DNA from 3 places in the Bradyrhizobium sp. AZCC 1678 genome. Region 3 is predicted to be linked to each of the others. Evidence: predicted binding sites of a transcription regulator. Region 3 holds the regulator's gene; each other region holds the start of a gene.
What was found. Region 3 encodes PhoB, which activates phosphate uptake and scavenging genes when phosphate is short. Its sites were predicted from a motif close to TGTCATNNANCTGTCAT; they were not measured.

Region 1 (2,200 bases), 5.3 Mb from region 3:
TGTAAGGGGCCGGAGATGAACTCCCAGAACGGCTCGAAATCCTGAAACGCCGCGCGGTTCGGATCGTAATGATGCGCGGCCGTGTAATGCATGTCGGCGGTCAGCCACACCGTGTTGCGGATGCCGGCGCGCTTCATGAACGACAGCAGATCGGCAATCTCGTGCTCGCGCCGCTCCGGCGGGCCATCGCCGAGGGCAATAGCATCCTCGCTGATCAGGCCGATCGGCATGTCGGCGGCGATCACCTTCCAGGTCGCATCGGAGGCCACCAGTTCGCGCTTCAGCCAGGCCAGTTGCGCCGCGCCGAGGATGCGGGTCTCGCTTTGGTCGTCGCGCTTGTTAAAGGTGGAATCGCGGTAGCTGCGCATGTCGATCATAAAGACGTCGAGCAGCGGACCGTAGGCGATCTTGCGATAGATGCGGCCGTCCTGCGCCGGCGTCGCGCGCATCGGCATGAATTCATGGAACGCGCGGCGCGCCCGCGCCACCAGAAGCGAAGAGCCGTCCTCGGCATAGCCGGTCTCGTCGGCGGTGCCGATCGGCGCCCAGTCGTTGGTCACCTCATGATCGTCCCATTGCGCGAACATCGGCACTTCGGCGTTGAAGGCGCGCAGATTGTCGTCGACCAGATTATATTTGTAGTTGGCGCGGAACTGTTCGAGGCTGTGCGCCACCACGGACTTCTGTTCGGTGACGATGTTGCGCCAGATCTCGCCATTGGGCAGCTTCAGCTCGCGTTCCACCGGACAGTCTGCATAGATGTGATCGCCGGAATGGATGAAGAAGTCCGGACGGTTGTCGAGCATGGTACGGTAGGTGCGCATACCGCCGCGCGAGGGATCGATGCCCCAACCTTGGCCGGCGGTATCGCCGGACCACGCGAACGAAATATGGCTTCGCGCGGTGGGCGCGGTGCGGAAATGCCCGACCTGCACCTCGCCTTCGATGCCGCTCTCGCTGATATCATCGAAGCGCACGCGATAGAAGATGTCCTGCCCCGCCGGCAGGCCATCGAGCAGAACTTTTGAGACGAAGTCGCTGTCCGGCAAGGCATCGGCGGTAACGATGCGAAGGATGGTCTTGAAGCTCTCGACAACAGAACATTCAACCTGCATCCGCGCCGGCCGATCGGCGCGCGCCCAGATCACCGCGGAATCAGCCGAGACGTCGCCCGACTGAATCCCGCTGGCGATGAGCGGACGATCCGCGGCGCGGCTGAGATGTGGTCTGGCGAGGCTGCCGAGACCGGCAACGGCAAATGTCGCGGCGGAGCGGACCAGCAACTGACGCCGGTTCAGGCTTTGCCCGGCGCGTATCGCAATCGGCATCGAAGCACCCTCGTCGAATCACGACGAAGGTGTGCCCGAGAAATTTGACTCCTGGCCGAAGGTTTTACGACAGATGGATGACGTGGAATCGTAGGATGGGTAGAGCGAAGCGAAACCCATCCAAGCGAATCGTAGGGTGGGCAAAGCGAAGCGTGCCCACCATTCACGCCAACGAACTCGGAGAGATGGTGGGCACGCTTCGCTTTGCCCACCCTACAAACTACGAACAAATACTACCGCTGCCAGCCGCAGATGCCGCCGGACTTGCACGGCCAGGTCTGGATCCGCGTGTCGCGCGCCTGCGCGTCGAGCGGATTGGTATGACGCCGCGCCAGCTTGGTGCGGGCGGCGCCACGCGGTTTCTCCACACGCGGTTTCTCGGCGCGCTCATGTGCTACGTGAGCAGCTACCTGAGGCGCTACTTGAGGCTTGGGCGCGGCTTCCTTGGGCACAACCACGCGCTCCGTCTTCACCGGCCGGGCATCGTTTCTGGCCTCGATCCGGACCGGGGCGAATCGCGTCTCCGGGCCGAGCCGCTTCGGCGAGAGCACGGCCTGCGAAAGATCGAGGCCAATGAGCTCGCCGGCCTTGTAGTCGTCTGCCAGCGCGGTGCTGCCCGACATCAGGAGCCCCGTGCAAAGTGCTACCGCAAAAGCGCTTTTCAGGACCATCGAAGGCCTCCTGAAATCAACCAAAAATCTGAAGAACGGCCATCATGTAGGCAGCCGGCCGCACAATGCCAGCCGATCCCGCCCGCAAGATTACTGGTGAATGATCCCGGCTGTGGAAAAGTTCACAGCCAAGAACAGCCAAGATAAGCGAAACTTATTCAGCTGCCTGCGCCACCGGCTGGCCGATCGCGGCCTCCACGC
Region 2 (2,200 bases), 4.8 Mb from region 3:
ATATGCATCATGCGGCGCGCGCCGCGACGCGGGGAACCGGCACCGTCCTTCGCAGTGGATCGGTCCAGGTGATGATCTCGAACCGGCCGTCCTCGTGCTCGGCGAGCGCAGTGCAGCTTTCCACCCAGTCACCGCAATTCATGTAGCGGATGCCATGCTCGTCGCGGATGGTGGCGTAGTGGATGTGGCCGCAGATCACGCCGTCGGCGCCGTGCCGCCGCGCCTCGCCGGCCAAGGTCTTTTCGAACGCGCCGATATAGTTCACGGCGTTCTTGACCTTCAGCTTCGCCCATTGCGACAGCGACCAATAGGGCACGCCGAACATGCGCCGGAAGAAATTGACGAGGCGATTCATCTGAATGGCGAAATCATAGGCCTTGTCGCCGAGATGGGCGAGCCAGCGCGCGTTCTGCACCACGAGGTCGAAAATATCGCCATGGATGACGAGATAGCGCTTGCCGTCGACGCCCTCATGAATGGTGTTCTCCACCACGTCGATACCGCCGAAATGCGTGCCGTAATAGTTGCGCAGGAACTCGTCATGATTGCCCGGCACGTAGATGACCTTGGCGCCCTTGCGCGCCTTGCGCAGCATCTTCTGCACGAAGTCGTTGTGCGATTGCGGCCAGTACCAGCTCGACTTCAGCGCCCAGCCATCGACAATATCGCCGACGAGATAGATGGTGTCGGCGTCATGGCTCTTGAGGAAATCCAGCAATCGATCGGCTTGCGAGCCGCGGGCTCCGAGATGAACATCGGAGATAAACAAGGTGCGAAAACGCCGTTCCGGGCTTTCTTCACTCAAGGAGTCACTACCCATACCTGTCCCCTGACAGATTTCTGTGACAGGGCGATGACTGTTCACGCCGCGATATTTCCGCGAGAATCACTGCCGCGCCCCCCACTTGCGGATAGCAGCGCGATGCGACAGGCAGGCGACAGTGGAGAGGCAATACGTAGCCGGATGGAGCCAACGGGGCGCGCATTCACGCGACCCGTTGGCTCCATCCGGGCTACGCTTGCTTCAATAAAACTTGTGAAAATGATGGATCGGCCCGTGACCGCGGCCAACGCTGAAACGGTCCGCCTCCGCAATCGCAGCGCTGACCCAGGCCTTGGCGTTGCGCACGGCGCTGTCCATGCCCTCGCCTTTCGCGAGCTCCGCGGCAATCGCCGAGGAGAGCGAGCAGCCGGTGCCATGGGTATTTTTTGTGGCGATGCGCGGCGCGGCGAGTGCGGTGACACCGGAGGAATCTATCAGATAGTCGATGCTCTCGGCGCCCTCCCCGTGGCCGCCCTTGATCAGCACCGCCTTGCAACCGAGCGCCAGCAATCGCCTGCCTTGTTTCTCGACGGCGGCTTCGTCCGCCGCCACGCCTTCGTCGAGCAGCGCTGCGGCTTCCGGCAGATTGGGCGTGATCACCGACGCCAGCGGAATGAGCCTGGTCCGCAACGCGTCGACGGCTTCGGTCGCGAGCAGCCGGTCGCCCGAAGTTGCCACCATCACGGGATCGAGCACGACATGCTTCGGCGCCCAGCGCTTGAGCCCGGCGACGATGGCATCGATGACCGGCGGGTGCGCCACCATGCCGATCTTGACCGCGCCGACGTCGAGATCTGAAAACACCGCGTCGATCTGCGCGGTCACGAACTCCGCCGGTACCTGGTGGATGCCGCTGACGCCCGTGGTGTTCTGCGCGGTCAGCGCCGTGATCACGGAGGCGCCGTAGACGCCGAGCGCGGCAAACGTCTTGAGGTCGGCCTGGATGCCCGCTCCTCCAGAGGAATCCGAGCCGGCGATGGTGAGCGCGATCGGCGTCGTCATCGCAAGCCTCGCGCAAATCGTGTGGTGAGGGCCATGAATTGTCCTACCGCGGCAGGGCACGGGCGGCAAGCTGGCTTGCCATCCCCGGCGGTTTTTGGCCTATTGGGGCCAACATTTTTGGAGACGACAGCGATGGTTCCCTTCTTCGTCCAGTTCAAATGCAAGCTCGGCCAGTCCTATGCCGTCGCCAATGCGCTCGCGGAGGCCGAGATCGCCTCGGAGATCTATTCCACCGCCGGCGATTACGATCTGCTGGTCAAATTCTACGTCGATAACGACACCGACATCGGCCATTTCGTCAACGAGAAGGTGCAGGTGATTCCGGGCATCCAGGACACCCACACCATCATCACCTTCAAGGCGTTCGGCACCGGC
Region 3 (2,200 bases):
CCGTCGATGCGCTGATCCGCCGCGACGTCGCGCTCGGCAAGCGCGTTGTCGCTGCCGACGTTGAAATCGACCGCCTGCAGCATGCAATCGAGGAACGCGCGGTGCTGACCATCGCGCGGCGCCAGCCGATGGCGATCGACCTGCGCGAAATCGTCGGCGCCATGCGGGTTGCCACCGATCTGGAGCGGATCGGCGACCTCGCCAAGAACATGGGCAAGCGGGTTGCCGCGCTGGAGAACGATTTCCAGCCACTGAAGCTGATCCGCGGCCTCGAGCACATGACCGATCTGGTGCAGTCGCAGGTCAAGTCGGTGCTGGATGCCTATGCGGCGCACGACCTGCCGGCGGCGATGGCGGTCTGGAAGGGCGACGAGGAAGTCGACGCCATCTGCACCTCGCTGTTCCGCGAACTTCTCACCTACATGATGGAAGATCCGCGCAACATCTCGTTCTGCATTCATTTGATGTTCTGCGCCAAGAACATCGAACGGATCGGCGACCACGCCACCAACATCGCCGAAACCGTATTCTACATGATCGAGGGACAGCAGATGCTCGACCAGCGCCCCAAGGGCGACATGACGACGTTTGCGACCACGATACCGAATAGCTGAGGGATACAAGAATGAGCGCGCGCATAATGGTGGTCGAGGACGAGGAAGCGCTGACCACGCTGTTGCGCTACAACCTCGACGCTGAAGGCTATGACGTCGAAACCGTCGCCCGCGGCGACGACGCCGATACGCGGCTGAAGGAGCGCGTGCCGGATCTCGTCGTGCTCGACTGGATGCTGCCGGGGCTGTCAGGCATCGAACTCTGCCGCCGCCTGCGCGCCCGGCCGGAGACCAAGCAATTGCCGATCATCATGCTCACGGCACGCGGCGAGGAGAGCGAGCGGGTGCGGGGCCTGGCGACCGGCGCCGACGATTACATCGTCAAGCCGTTCTCGGTGCCGGAGCTGCTGGCGCGGGTGAAGGGCCTGTTGCGGCGGGCAAGTCCCGAGCGGCTCGCCACCGTGCTCACCTATGGCGACATCGAACTCGACCGCGAAAAACGCCGCGTCGCGCGTTCGGGCCGCTCCATCGATCTCGGCCCGACCGAGTATCGCCTGCTGGAATTTTTTCTCGAGCATCCCGGCCGCGTCTTCAGCCGCGAGCAGTTGCTCGACAGCGTCTGGGGCCGCGACATCTATATCGACGAGCGCACCGTCGACGTCCACATCGGCCGCCTGCGCAAACTGCTCAACCCGGGCCGCGAACAGGACCCGATCCGCACCGTGCGCGGCGCGGGGTATGCGCTGGATGACAGGTTTGCGAAGGTGGAGTAGGGCGCGACCGAAGTCAGCCCCGCGCAAGAACGATATCGAAATTCAGAACGCGATGGTCTGCTCCATCTTCCGATGGAAGTGGCTCTGCAATCAGCAGATCGGGACGCAGCGCAGCGTTGAGCAGCCTGTCGCAGGCATTGAGCGGCTCGCCGGGAAAATACATCTGGGTGATCAGCCGCTCGAATCGGCCGTGAACTTCGAAGTGGATATGAGGCGGGCGCATCCAATCTGGACCTGCGGGATAAGCTCCAGGCTTGACGGTTTTGATCCGATAGACGCCGTCGTTATCAGATAGAATGCCGACGCAACCGACAAAGCGTGGATCGAGCGGCGCGGGATTGAGGTCGTTGGCATGCACGTAGCGGCCAAAAGTGTTGGCCTGCCAGATCGTGACGGGTACCCCGCGAACGGGTTCGCCGTCGAGATTGAGCACCCTCCCTGTGACCTCGATGATTTCTCCCTGCGCACACCCTTCGAAACCCCTGACCGAGGTCAGGTCGGCTTGTGAGGCTGGCGTCTGCCCGGTCGGGAAGTAGGGACCGAGAATCTGGTCCGGTGTCCGGTGCAGCCGCGTGCCCGTTGAGTTGTCCATGACCCCCTCAATCTTCTGGCGTAAAGCCGGAGGCCTGGACGATTGGGCCCCAGCGGTCGAAATCGGATTTGATCAGTTGCGCAAATTCCTTCGGCGTTTGGCCGGCGGGATCTACGGAAAGCTTGGCCAAGGCCGTTTTGAAGGCGTCGGTGTTCACCACCGCGCGGATCGCCTCATTGAGGCGGTTCACCGTTCCGGCAGGCGTATTTGCCGGAACGAAGACGCCAAACCACTCGTTGGCTTCCAGCGCGGAATATCCGGCCTCCCGAACCGTCGGCACA

Region 1: a site for PhoB is predicted at 1,395-1,411, ahead of V1294_RS31605 (alkaline phosphatase D family protein). Genes of this name have one in related genera too.
Region 2: a site for PhoB is predicted at 843-859, ahead of V1294_RS29220 (UDP-2,3-diacylglucosamine diphosphatase). Genes of this name have one in related genera too.

The regions. Positions count from the first base shown of each region.
Region 1 covers NZ_JAZHSE010000001.1:6,582,437-6,584,636, forward strand. The annotation lists gene V1294_RS31605 (alkaline phosphatase D family protein) at 1-1,328, opposite strand, end outside; gene V1294_RS31610 (hypothetical protein) at 1,562-1,999, opposite strand; gene V1294_RS31615 (indolepyruvate ferredoxin oxidoreductase family protein) at 2,154-2,200, opposite strand, start outside.
Region 2 covers NZ_JAZHSE010000001.1:6,071,452-6,073,651, forward strand. The annotation lists gene V1294_RS29215 (glycosyltransferase family 4 protein) at 1-8, opposite strand, end outside; gene V1294_RS29220 (UDP-2,3-diacylglucosamine diphosphatase) at 8-820, opposite strand; gene thiD (bifunctional hydroxymethylpyrimidine kinase/phosphomethylpyrimidine kinase) at 1,025-1,825, opposite strand; gene V1294_RS29230 (Lrp/AsnC ligand binding domain-containing protein) at 1,958-2,200, shown strand, end outside.
Region 3 covers NZ_JAZHSE010000001.1:1,295,458-1,297,657, forward strand. The annotation lists gene phoU (phosphate signaling complex protein PhoU) at 1-614, shown strand, start outside; gene phoB (phosphate regulon transcriptional regulator PhoB) at 626-1,327, shown strand; gene V1294_RS06100 (protocatechuate 3,4-dioxygenase) at 1,341-1,919, opposite strand; gene V1294_RS06105 (tripartite tricarboxylate transporter substrate-binding protein) at 1,927-2,200, opposite strand, start outside.